One region of the Mycolicibacterium sp. YH-1 genome, then DNA from elsewhere that is predicted to be linked to it. Evidence: predicted binding sites of a transcription regulator. Region 1 holds the regulator's gene; each other region holds the start of a gene.
The links. The regulator LexA, encoded in region 1, represses DNA repair genes until DNA is damaged. The targets are predictions, from matches to a motif close to CGAACANNTGTTCG.
Positions count from the first base shown of each region.

Region 2: the regulator LexA is predicted to act here: its motif matches at 2,053-2,066, upstream of L0M16_RS14025 (HNH endonuclease signature motif containing protein).
Region 3: the regulator LexA is predicted to act here: its motif matches at 1,782-1,795, upstream of L0M16_RS18545 (HNH endonuclease signature motif containing protein).

Region 1 is NZ_CP092915.1:4,186,682-4,190,967, forward strand. It holds gene L0M16_RS19630 (PhzF family protein) at 1-522, shown strand, start outside; gene nrdR (transcriptional regulator NrdR) at 536-1,000, opposite strand; gene L0M16_RS19640 (LysM peptidoglycan-binding domain-containing protein) at 1,096-1,542, opposite strand; gene lexA (transcriptional repressor LexA) at 1,751-2,449, shown strand; gene L0M16_RS19650 (LGFP repeat-containing protein) at 2,465-4,286, opposite strand, start outside.
Region 2 is NZ_CP092915.1:3,008,104-3,012,389, reverse strand. It holds gene ilvA (threonine ammonia-lyase IlvA) at 1-1,125, opposite strand, end outside; gene L0M16_RS14035 (nitroreductase family deazaflavin-dependent oxidoreductase) at 1,176-1,613, opposite strand; gene L0M16_RS14030 (hypothetical protein) at 1,703-1,912, shown strand; gene L0M16_RS14025 (HNH endonuclease signature motif containing protein) at 2,071-3,480, shown strand; gene L0M16_RS14020 (DUF4303 domain-containing protein) at 3,550-4,119, opposite strand; gene L0M16_RS14015 (YnfA family protein) at 4,139-4,286, opposite strand, start outside.
Region 3 is NZ_CP092915.1:3,958,606-3,962,891, reverse strand. It holds gene L0M16_RS18555 (MBL fold metallo-hydrolase) at 1-344, shown strand, start outside; gene hisS (histidine--tRNA ligase) at 345-1,619, shown strand; gene L0M16_RS18545 (HNH endonuclease signature motif containing protein) at 1,800-3,188, shown strand; gene dtd (D-aminoacyl-tRNA deacylase) at 3,342-3,773, shown strand; gene L0M16_RS18535 (hypothetical protein) at 3,791-4,126, shown strand; gene urtE (urea ABC transporter ATP-binding subunit UrtE) at 4,154-4,286, opposite strand, start outside.

The DNA of each region.
Region 1 (4,286 bases):
GCCATAGCGCACATCTTCACCCCGACGACCGAGCTTCCGTTCGCGGGGCATCCGACCGTGGGAGCGGGTTGGTGGCTGCGCAACCGCGGGACGCCGGTCAAAACGCTGCAGGTGCCCGCCGGGGTGGTGCAGGTCGAGCACCAGTCTGCGCCCGACGGTGAGTTCACCACGATCACCGCACGCGCGGAGTGGGCACCGGAGTTCCTTATCTACGAAATGTCATCGATCGACGAGGTACTGGCCGCCGATCCAGATGACTACGCCGAGGACGTCGAGCACTACGTGTGGTCGTGGAGCGATCGGGCCGCCGGCGCCATCCGGTCGCGGATGTTCGCCAGCCACTTCGGCATTCCCGAGGACGAGGCCACCGGTTCGGCGGCCGTGCGCATGACGGACTACCTGAGTCGCGATCTCTCTATCACGCAGGGCAAGGGTTCACACATTCGCACGTCGTGGGACGCACAGGGCTGGGTGAAGGTCGCAGGCCGGGTCGTCGACGACGGCACCAGGCAGATCGACTGACCCGCTCGCCCGGTCAGCTGGAAGGGGCGACCTTGCGGTGCGCGCGCAGCGCCTCGATCTCGCGTTCGAAGTCATCGGCCGAGGAGAACGACCGGTACACCGAGGCGAACCGCAGATAGGCCACCTCGTCGAGGTCTCGTAGTGGGCCCAGAATCGCCAGCCCGACCTCGTTACTGGCAACCTCGGGTGATCCGGCGGCGCGGACGGCGTCCTCGACCTGCTGAGCCAGGAGGTTCAGCGCATCGTCGTCGACCTGTCGGCCCTGGCAGGCCCGGCGGACGCCCTTGATCACCTTCTCCCGACTGAACGGTTCGGTGACCCCGCTGCGCTTGACGACCGCCAACACGGCGGTCTCGACGGTGGTGAAACGCTTGCCGCACTCCGGGCACGAGCGGCGGCGGCGGATGGCCTGCCCCTCATCGGCCTCACGGGAGTCGACCACTCTGGAGTCAGGGTGACGGCAGAACGGACAGTGCATCACCGCTCCTTCGCCGCCTATGGCCAGTCCGGGCAACCCGGTCGCATACGAGCGTACCGTCGCACGGACGCAGGGTTCACGGCGCACGGCGCACGTCAGCCCACGGGGGCGATGAGCGTCTGCCCGGCATCGACCGCGGCGGAATCCAATTCGTTGAGCTCACGGATCTGATCAACGACCGCACCGGTGGGCGCATCGGGGGCCACGCGACGAGCAAGCTGCTGCAGCGACTCCCCCATTTGCACCTGGACGACGGCCAGTTGGCCCGGCACGGGCTGGGGCACCTCGGGCGGGGCGCCGAACTGGGCCACGAGTCCGAGCCACACCGTGATGCCAGCTGCCATCAGCGCCAGCAGCACTGTCGTGACCGGTGTGATGGGCTTGCGTCGGTGCGAAGCCCGCGACATCAGAACGCCGGTGCCGCGGTACCGCAGCGGCTCCGCGGCCGGCCGACGGCGTTGCGGACCCCGCGACGCGTCGGGGCGTCGCCGCACCGGGCGAGCGATGAGATCGGTCGGGTTCTCCCTGGTGATGATGGTCATCTTCGAGCCTTTCGGTGAAGCGCCGGAGCGTGTGTTCGCTTGTGTGTTCGAAATATAATCGCTCAGGTGTTCGATGAATAGAACATGTGATCGAACTGTTGCAAACGATATCGGCGCCCACCGACAAGTTCCGGCCGTCACGCGCCGCTCCCGACACGCGTCGAACACATGTTTGATTATCGGGATTGACAGGACTAGATTCGCCACCATGAGTGACAGCAGCGACACACGAGACGGAAGCGACGACACACCTGTGCGCCGTGACGCCGCGCTGACCGAACGTCAGCGCACCATCCTCGAGGTCATCCGCAATTCGGTCACCACAAGGGGATATCCACCGAGCATCCGAGAGATCGGTGATGCCGTCGGCCTGACCTCGACGTCATCGGTCGCACACCAACTGCGCACGTTGGAGCGCAAGGGCTTCCTGCGGCGCGACGCCAACCGGCCCCGCGCGGTGGACGTGCGCGGTTCCGACGACATGGTGACTCCGATCGTGACCACCGACGTCGCCGGGTCGGACACGCTGCCCGAGCCCACCTTCGTACCCGTCCTCGGCCGGATCGCCGCGGGTGGTCCGATCCTCGCCGAAGAGGCGGTGGAGGACGTCTTCCCGCTGCCGCGCGAACTCGTCGGCGAGGGATCGCTGTTCCTTCTCAAGGTCGTCGGCGAGTCGATGATCGACGCCGCGATCTGCGACGGCGACTGGGTGGTCGTGCGTCAGCAGAATGTGGCCGACAACGGCGACATCGTGGCCGCCATGATCGACGGCGAGGCGACGGTCAAGACGTTCAAGCGCACCCGGGGACAGGTCTGGCTGATGCCGCACAACCCGGTGTTCGACCCGATCCCCGGTAACGACGCGGCCATCCTGGGCAAGGTCGTCACCGTTCTCCGCAAGGTGTGACGGCGGCCGGCCGCGTCAGCCTCTGACGAAGCCGTTCGTCAGAGCGAATTCCTCACTGGCGAACCAGACCTCGGCCTTCACTCGGTCGTACTGCTCCGAACCGGGTAGCCAGTACAGACCCGTCTTGGTGTCGGCCTTGATCGGATATCCGGCAGGGGCACCATCACCCTCATCGGAGGCCAGCCGCAACGACGTCTGAGCCGGCGCGGGCTCATCGAGCTGTATGGCCGCGTGGCGACCGCTAGGCGGGCCGCTAACGGCCTCGACCTCCTCTGGGCGAGCCTCGTCTGGATGATCCACCGCTGCGGGATCGACGGCCTCAGCGGCGTCCGCGGCCTCGACGTCATCGTCGACGGCCTCGGTGTCCGCCCAGACCTCCGACGCCTCCGAGTCCTCCATGGCCGCCTCGTCGGTGGAGTCGCGCTCCTCGACGACGCTCACAATGAGGTTGGGCTTCGTGTCGATCGCGTCCTGATCGAGGGAGAATCCACCGTCCAACGAACGTGCGGCGGGAACCTCCGGCGGCACGGACGCGGCAGGCGTCGCGGCGTCACCGCCCTCGTCGTCCTTCGGCATCGCCCACGCGCTCAACGGAACATAGGGCTGCTGCTGGCTGGCCGGTGTCGGGCCCGCCGACGGCATCGGGCCGGACGCGAAGTCACTGCCCTCGTCGTCGTCATCGTGATCATGAACGTCACGATCGTCGTCGTCATAGTCGTCGTACTCGTCGAAGCGGTCCATCGGTGCGCGGTCCTCACCGCGCCGCCGGTTCAAGATCACCGCGACGACCACGGCACCCACCAGTACGAGAACGGGTATGAGGGCGAGCGCCCACCACCACTTCTGATACCACGGCTTCCCGCCGTCATCGCCTACCGGCCCGGTGGCCTGGGGTGCCCTCGGGGCGTCCTGACCGGGCACCGCGAGACCCGCGAGCGCGTTGGCCAGATTCGGCGGCTCGGTGGAGAACTCGTTGCTCGCACGGTCGAACGTGATCGCCCCGTTGGCGAACTTCTGGGTGATCACATCGCCGTTCTCGGCCTGATCGGCGGTCGGCGCACCGAGATCGCCGGTCGCGCCGCCGAGTTTGGCCCAGGCCGCGTTCATCGCGCCGCGCACGATCACCGCGCCGAAGTCCGGCGTCCAGAAGATCACCGGTTCGTCGGGGGCGGCGAACTTCGCGATCCGGCTGGCGGGGGCGAGACCACCATCGGCCTCGGAGGCGATCGGGAAGCCGAGGTCACCCGTCGGCCCGCCCACGCTCTCGTACTTCTCCAGCAGCTGGCCAGTGATCACATCGGCGCCGTGGGCGGGGCTGTAGAAGATCTTGCCGCCGCTGAACGCCTGCACCAGGTTGCCGTCGCCAACCGGTTGCGGCGGTCCGTCGGGAGCGCCGAGTGGGCCAAGCGGCCCACCCGCGGCGCGGCGCGCCGCATTGATCTCCGACGTCGCATCACCCGGGATCTCGAGACCCTTGAGCTGATCGGCCAGCTCCGGCGGGGTGGTCGTGAAGGTCTTGGTGCTCCGGTTCCACGACAGCTCGCCACCGGTGAACTTCTGAGACACCACCTCACCGCGGTAGACCTCGTCCTCCGTCGGCACACCGAGAACACCCGCTGATCCACCAAGCGCGTCCCACGCCGCGTTGATGGCGCCACGGACCACCCTGGCACCGGTGTCGGGGGTGAAGAAGATGACCGGCTTGTCGACCGCGCTGAACGTCGTGTTGCGGCTGTCGGGCGCCCGGCCCGCACCCTCATCGATGTTCGGGAAGCCCAGATCACTCTCAGCGGGCCCGCCGAGCGCCAGATACTTGTCCAGAATCGCGCCCTGCATG
Region 2 (4,286 bases), 1.2 Mb from region 1:
GTACTCGAACAGCGTGATGTCGTCGTCGGGTCCGAGCACCCCGTCGAGGAAACGGCGCAGGGACCCGGGCTCCTGCGGGAAATCGACCAGGAAGTAGTGCTTGAGGCCGAGATGGACCAGCGAGCGCTCCAGCACCTCGCCGTAGCGAGAAACGTCGTTGTTGCCGCCCGATATCAGGCACACCACGGTCGATCCAGGGGCAATGTCGGCTTCGAGCAATCCGGCAACCGACAGGGCACCCGCGGGCTCGGCGATGATGCCCTCGTTCTGGTACAGATCAAGCATCGCCGTGCACACCGCGCCCTCGTCGACCGCGGTGATCGTGACCATATCCCCGGCCTGTGTGAGCACCGAGAATGGAAGCGCCCCAGCCTTGTTCACCGCGGCACCATCGACGAACTGATCTACGTCGTCGAGGACCACCGGCTCGCCTGCCGACAGGGCAGCCAACATCGACGCGGCACCCGCCGGCTCCACGCCGAGTACCGAGGTCCGGGTGGTGCGCTCGGTGAGATAGCTGGTGACGCCGCTGATACAGCCGCCACCGCCGACCGGAACGATCACCAGATCGGGCTCGGTGTCGAGTTGGTCAAGCAGTTCGACAGCGATCGTGCCCTGCCCCGCCATGGTGCGCAGATCGTCATAGGGCGGTACCAGGGTGGCGCCGGTGCGGGCCACATCCTCGAGCGCCGCCTCAGCGGCCATGTCGTAGGTCTTGCCGCCGACGATCAGCTCAATGAACTCGCCGCCGTGATAGCGAATCCGGTCGCGCTTCTGCTTCGGCGTCTTGGCCGGCACGTACACCCGGCCGTGGATGCCCATCTCACGGCACGCCAGCGCGAATCCCTGCGCGTGGTTACCCGCCGAGGAGCACACCACGCCCGCCGCGATCTCCTCGGCGGTGAGCTGCCTGAGCAGGTTGTACGCACCCCGGACCTTGTAGGACCGGACGACCTGCAGGTCCTCACGCTTGAGGTAGACCAGCGCGCCGGTCAGCTGCGACAGCCGATCGCTGAACTGCAGCGGCGTCGGCGAGACCACCCCGGAAATTCGCTGAGCCGCCGCCTCGATATCAGCCGCGCTCAGCGGCGACATCCGGGAACTCTGACTCAGTTGCGTGGACACCGGTCAATGGTGCCACGTGGCGCGAAGCCGATTGATTTGGCGGCGGGAAATCAGTTCACCGGGCTCAACACGAACACCGGGATCTGCCGATCGGTCTTCTTCTGATACTCGGCGTAGTCGGGCCAGGCGGCGACCGCGCGCTCCCACCAGACGGCCTTCTCGTCGCCGAACACCTCGCGGGCCTCGTAGTCCTTGGTCACCGTGCCGTCCTGCAATTCCACTCGGGGATGCGCGACGATGTTGTGGTACCAGACGGGGTGCTTCGGCGCGCCGCCCAGCGACGCGACCACGGCGTACTCCCCGTCGTGCTCCACCCGCATCAGCGGGGTCTTGCGGATCTTGCCCGACTTGGCCCCGATGGTGGTCAGCAGGATGACGGGCCTGCCCTTGAGCTCGGTGCCCGCGGTCCCGCCTGACGCCATGTACTGCTCGGCGTTCTCTCGGGCCCAATCCGACGTGCTTGGTTCGTAATCTCCGGTCAGTGGCATCCCACAAGCCTAGGGCTCCGCGAAACAGGTCAACCTAGATTCAGAGTTTCGGTTGACCGAAAACTTCGATGCGAGCTATCGTAGAACCCATGACCGCGCCCATCCAGCTGCCGCCCCAGGTGCACATCGCCGGGGTTGCATGGCCGATGTACAAGCTGGTGGCGCTGGCAGTCGGAGCGGTAGTGCTCGCCCTGGTCGGCCTGGTGACGATGTCGCTCGGCCCCGCCGTCATCGCCGCATCGGCGACCGGCACGGCCATCTGGCTCGCCATGGGCCTCCTGCAACACTCCGAGGACTAGCCCCCTCCCCCGCGAGCGTGCGTGTCTGCGGGCGACACGCCGGGCCTAGATACGAGTTTCCGCACGCTCGCCGAATTGGTGAATTCTCTTCTGCCCCTTTGGTTTCACTAGTCACAAATCCGAGATTCCTGTCGGTGTATCGAACTAGTGTTCGAAGTATGTCGGTGGCGGAATTGCATGACTACCAGGGACCGGTCGCCGCGGCCCTTGATGCGCTCGACGCCGCCCTCGACGACCTGGACCAGGCAACCATCGACACGATGAGCCACCCCAGACTCCTCGATGTCATGGACCGCCTGGAACGGGTGAACCGCAGACTGCCCGTCACCGGGAATCGCGTCCTCAACCGGCTGGCTGCTGAGGCCAACCCGCTCGAACTCGGCGACACCACACTGCGAAAGCTGGTGGCGTTCCGGTTGCGGATCAGCACCAACGAGGCCGGCAAGCGCATCGACTGCGCAGCCGACCTGGGCCCGCGGCGCACCCTGACCGGCCAACCGCTGCCACCGGTGCTGGAGCGCACCGCCGCCGCTCAGGCCCGCGGGCAGATCAACACCGAGCACATCGCGATCATCCGCAAGTTCTTCGCCGACCTACCCGAGCACATCGACACCCAGACCCGCACCGACGCCGAGACCGATCTGGTGCGTGTGGCCGCCAAACAGAGCCCCGAGGGGCTGCGCAGTGCCACTGCGCTGCTGCTGGCGCTGCTACACCCCGACGGGGACTACACCGACGCCCAACGCGACCGCCGCCGCGGTGTCTCGATCGGCAACCAGGGCGCTGACGGGCTGAGCCGCATCAGCGGACACCTCACCCCCGAACTGCGCGCCACTCTCGAACCGATCCTCGCCAAATGGGGCAAGCCCGGCATGTGCAACCCCAACGACCTCACACCCACCATCGACGGCGAACCCACCGACGCCGCCATCGACAGCGATGACCGCACCCAATACCAACGCAACCACGACGCCCTACTCGCGATGGGTCGCAACCTGCTGTGCTCGGGACAGCTGGGTCAGCACCACGGGTTACCGACCACCATCATCGTCACCACCACCCTGCAGGAACTGGAATCCGGGACCGGGCACGCCATCACCGCCGGCGGCACCCGCCTGCCCATGCGCGATCTCATCGCGCAGGCATCCCACGCCTTTCACTACCTGGCGGTGTTCGATCAACACACCGAAGCGGCCCTCTACCTCGGGCGGACCCGGCGCTGCGCCACCGGCGCCCAACGCATCGTCCTCTACGCAAAAGACCGTGGCTGCACCCGACCCGGCTGCACAGCCTCGGGCTACAAGTGCCAAGCCCATCACGCCGTCGCGGACTGGAAGAACGGCGGCCAGACCAACATCGACGACCTCACCCTGGCCTGCGGACCCGACAACCGCCTCATCGAGCTAACCGAGTGGAGCACCCGAAAACGCAAAGACGGCCGCACCGAATGGATCCCACCACCACACCTCGACACCGGCCAAACCAGAGTCAACGACCTGCACCACCCCGAACGCATGCTGCACCCACCCGAGAACGACAAATCCGACCAGGACGACGAGGGTCCCTAGCGCAATTTGAAACTGGCGGGAATGCAACCTGCGCGCACGTCCTGTGCAGCGGTGGGACCGTCGTGGGCCTCATGGGGGAAGCAGATCGAGCTCGTACTGTTGAAGGGCGCTCGGTGGATTGAGTTGTCGCGCCCGAGCTACAGCGTCCGCCTCGTCCCCTTCTCCGGGGAAAGTCAGGTTGATGACGATCGATTCTCGCGCGGCGCCCACACCGAAGAAGCCCTCTCGGTCGAGATCAGCCAGTGCGCCCGTCAGTGCATTTGCCAACGCGGTGCGCAGTTCGTCGGAGAACTCATACGGGTCGCCAAGGTCTGCGAACAGACGCTCGACCTGTCCAAAGAACTCGTCATAGCCGAACAGGTCGTACGGTGAATCGGACTCAGACCAACGCAGCTCTCGTTCCGCCGCCCAAGGTCTGGGCTGTGTCGCCGCTTCAGCGACGATGCGCTGGAGTCCCTCGACAGAGCATGCTGTCGGCGCCGGCTGATGGAGCGTGGCGGTCGTCCACAGCCCGTAATAGTAGAAAGTTTCTTCGGGGCATGCGTCGCGCAGCTCGGTCCAAGCTTTGCGACAGGCCTCGCGTACGGTCTCACGGATTGAATGGACAGCGTTAGCAGGGTCCGTCCTCGACGTGGGCACCAATTCCTATCGCGGCTTCCTATCGCGGCGCGTACATGATCAGTCCGACGCCAGCGAGGCAGATCACCGCACCGGTGACATCCCACCGGTCGGGCCGGAAGCCGTCGGCGACCATCCCCCACAGCAGCGATCCCGCGATGAACACGCCGCCATAGGCCGCCAGCACC
Region 3 (4,286 bases), 230 kb from region 1:
TCGGCGAGCCGCGTCAGGTGGTCGAACTCGACCGCGACGGCGACAAGGTCGAACTCGGCGGGATGACCGTCACCGTCGACCACACGCCGGGCCACACCAGGGGATCGGTGTGCTTCCGGGTGACCGACGGGCCCGTGGACCTGACGTTCACGGGTGACACGCTGTTCAAGGAGTCCATCGGCCGCACCGATCTCGACGGCGGCAGCGGCCGCGACCTCATCACCTCGATCGTCGAGAAACTGTTGGTGCTCGACGATGCCACCGTGGTACTACCGGGACACGGCCCGAAGACGACCATCGGCGCCGAACGCCGTTTGAACCCATTCCTCGAAGGTTTGTCCTAGATGACACAGTTTCAGGCGCCCAAGGGCGTACCCGATTACCTGCCGCCCGAGTCCGCGCAGTTCGTGGCCGTGCGTGACGGTCTGCTCGACGCCGCCCGACTCGCGGGCTACGGCTATATCGAGCTACCGATTTTCGAGGACACGGCGCTTTTCGCACGCGGTGTCGGCGAGTCCACCGACGTCGTCTCCAAGGAGATGTACACCTTCGCCGACCGTGGCGACCGGTCGGTGACTCTGCGGCCGGAGGGCACGGCCGGGGTGATGCGGGCGGTTATCGAGCACGGCGTCGACCGTGGCGCGCTGCCGGCCAAGCTCTGCTACTCGGGCCCCTTCTTCCGCTATGAACGGCCGCAGGCCGGGCGGTACCGCCAACTTCAGCAAGTGGGTGTCGAGGCCATCGGCGTTGACGATCCGGCTCTGGACGCCGAGGTTATCGCCATCGCGGACAGCGGATTTCGGTCGTTGGGGCTCGACGGTTTCCGGCTGGAGATCACCTCCCTTGGCGATGACACCTGCCGGCCGCAGTACCGGGAACTGTTGCAGGAGTTCCTGTTCACACTCGATCTGGACGAGGACACTCGCAGGCGGGCCGAGATCAACCCGCTGCGGGTGCTCGACGACAAGCGTCCCCACGTGCGGGAGATGACCGCGAACGCGCCGTTGATGCTCGACCATCTGTCAGAGGTGGCCAAGGCGCACTTCGACACCGTGCTCGCGCATCTCGACGCGCTCGGGGTCGCATACGTCATCAACCCGCGGATGGTGCGTGGGCTGGACTACTACACCAAGACCACATTCGAGTTCGTGCACGACGGGCTGGGCGCGCAGTCGGGCATCGGTGGCGGCGGTCGCTACGACGGGCTGATGAAACAGCTGGGCGGACAGGATCTGTCGGGCATCGGATTCGGGCTGGGCGTCGACCGCACGGTGCTGGCGCTGAAGGCCGAGGGCAAGGTCGTCGGTGAGACGGCGCGCGTCGACGTTTTCGCGGTACCACTCGGATCCGCCGCCAAGCTCGAACTGGCCAAGCTGGCCGCACAATTGCGTGCGGCGGGTGTGCGGGTCGACCTCGCCTACGGTGACCGCGGACTCAAGGGTGCGATGCGCGCCGCCGACCGTTCGGGTGCATCGGTCGCGCTGGTGGCGGGGGACCGTGACATCGAGGCCGGCACCGTGGGCGTGAAGGACCTCACCAACGGTGAGCAGGTGGACGTCGCGACCGACGCCGCCGTCAGCGCCGTGCTGTCCCGGCTGGGAATGGTCCGCTTGATCTAGGCGCGATTCTCTTCTCACCGAGCCTCCTCTGCCCGCGAGTGCGCGTGTTTGCGGGCGACACGCCGGGCGTTTAGCCAACTTTGCGCGCGCTCGCGAAATGGGTGAATTCTCTTCTGCCCCTTTGGTTTCACTGGTCACAAAGCAGGAGAATCCGTCAGTGGCCGAACGTATGTTCGAGGCATGGATTCGGGTGCGGTCACCGCCGCTGTGGACGCGCTGCGTGCCGCGCGGGACGCGGTGGCGGCCCTGGACATCGACACGCTGACCCACCCAGAGCTGTTGGATCTGCTCGATGTGCTCGAGCACGACACCCGCCGCGCACCGGTGATCGAGCATCGAATCCTCAACCGGTTGGCCGCCGAGGCCAACCCGCTGGAGCTGGGCCACACCACCCTGGGCAAGGTGGTGGCGTTTCGGCTGCGGATCAGCGCCACCGAGGCCGCCCGGCGCCTGCACACCGCCGCCGACCTCGGGGCCCGGCGCACCCTGACCGGCCAACCCCTACCCCCAGTGCTCGAGCAGACCGTCGCCGCCCAGGAACACGGACAGATCAACACCGAGCACATCAAGGTGATCCGGGAGTTCTTCACCAAACTCCCCGAACACGTCGACGCCCCGACCCGCCAACAGGTCGAGGCCGACGTGGTGCGCGTCGCGGCTGAACAGGCCCCCGAGGCACTGCGTCAGACCACCAACCTGCTGCTGGCGCTGCTGCACCCCGACGGGGACTTCACCGACGCTGAACGCGACCGCCGCCGCGGCATCACCATCGGCAACCAGGGTGTCGACGGGTTGCGTCGGCTCACCGGGTGGATCACCCCCGAGCTGGCCGCCACCCTGGAACCCATCGTCGCCAAATGGGGCGCCCCCGGGATGTGCAACCCCGCCGATCAGAACCCGACCATCGACGGCGAACCCAACACCGAGGCCGTGGACAAGGACTCCCGCACCCCGGCCCAACGCCGCCACGACGCCCTGCTGGCGATGGGTCGCAACCTGCTGTGCTCGGGACAACTGGGCCAGCACAACGGACTGCCGACCACCATCATCGTCACCACCACCCTGCAGGACCTGGAATCCGGAGCCGGGCACGCCATCACCGCCGGCGGCACCCGCCTCCCCATGGCTGACCTGATCGCACAGGCCGCCCACGCATTCCACTACCTGGCGGTGTTCGATAAGCACACCGGCGCGGCCCTCTACCTCGGGCGCACGAAGCGGTGCGCCTCCGGGGCGCAGCGGATCGTGCTCTACGCCAAGGACCGCGGGTGCACCCGGCCCGGCTGCATGGCCTCGGGCTACCGATGCCAAGCCCACCACGCCGTCGCGGACTGGAAGAACGGCGGCCAGACCGACATCGACGAGCTGTCCCTGGCCTGCGGACCCGACAACAACCTCATCGAACGCACCGACTGGATCACCCGAAAACGCAAAGACGGCCGCACCGAATGGATCCCACCACCACACCTGGACACCGGCCAAGCCCGCGTCAACGACTTCCACCACCCCGAACACATGCTGCGCCCACCCGAGGACGGGGAATCCGACCAGGACGACGAAGGTCCCTAGCGCACGGTGTTAGCGCGCGGAGCCGAACACTGCCGCGGTCAGGACCGATTCCACATGCGGGCCCTGTTCGGCCACCGCGAGACCACCGACCTCGGCGAGGATCCGGGGCTCGACCGGTGCAGCCATGCCCGGAGTGTGCCACCATCTGCGACCATGCGGGTACTGGTTCAACGGGTCAGCTCAGCACGGGTGACAGTCGGCGGCGAGGTGGTAGGGGAGATCGCGCCACTGGGCCAGGGTCTGCTCGCACTCGTCGGCGTCACCCATACCGACGATATCGACATCGCCGTCCGGATGGCCGAAAAGCTCTGGCGGCTCAGAATTCTCGACGATGAGCGAAGCGCCGCAGACCTCGACGCCCCGATTCTCGTGATCAGTCAGTTCACGCTGTATGCCGATACGGCGAAGGGACGGCGACCGTCCTGGAACGCCGCGGCTCCTGGGGCGGTGGCCGAGCCGCTGGTGGACTCGTTCTCCGACGCATTGCGGGCACTGGGCGCCCACGTGCAGACGGGCGTGTTCGGCGCGGATATGGCGGTGGAACTGGTCAACGACGGCCCGGTGACCGTGCTTCTCGAGCTGTGAGGCCATAGGCTCAACCCATGCGGATCACGGTCGGGCTGGTGGCGGGAGCCTTGGTGCTCGCCGGATGCGCATCCGGGACCTCGATCAAATCCCTGGAAGAGGTGGACATCGAGTCGTGGCGTGCCGACATCGTGGGTTGGCCGTCGGCGGCCAGCGATCCGGACATGGCCGACGTCTACCGAGCGGCTGTCGACGATTGTGATGGCACCGTCGACGACCTCGCCGTCAAGATGGTCGATCCCGCCGTCGACCCCACGCTGCTCCTCGTCGGAGTCAGCTACGTGTGCCCGGAACAGCAGCCGAAGGTGATTGAGGCCATGCGGGAGATGCAGCACGGCCAACCGGGCACCTGAACCCGCGGGGGTTGGCCGTTCGGCGGTCTAGATGGCCATCGCGGCGCGCACGTCGGCCTCCGATGCTGAACCGCCCGTGCCGCTGGAGGTCACACGTCCGGATTCGAGGATGTAGTACCGCTGCGATGACTCCAGTGCGAATCCGATGTGCTGTTCGACC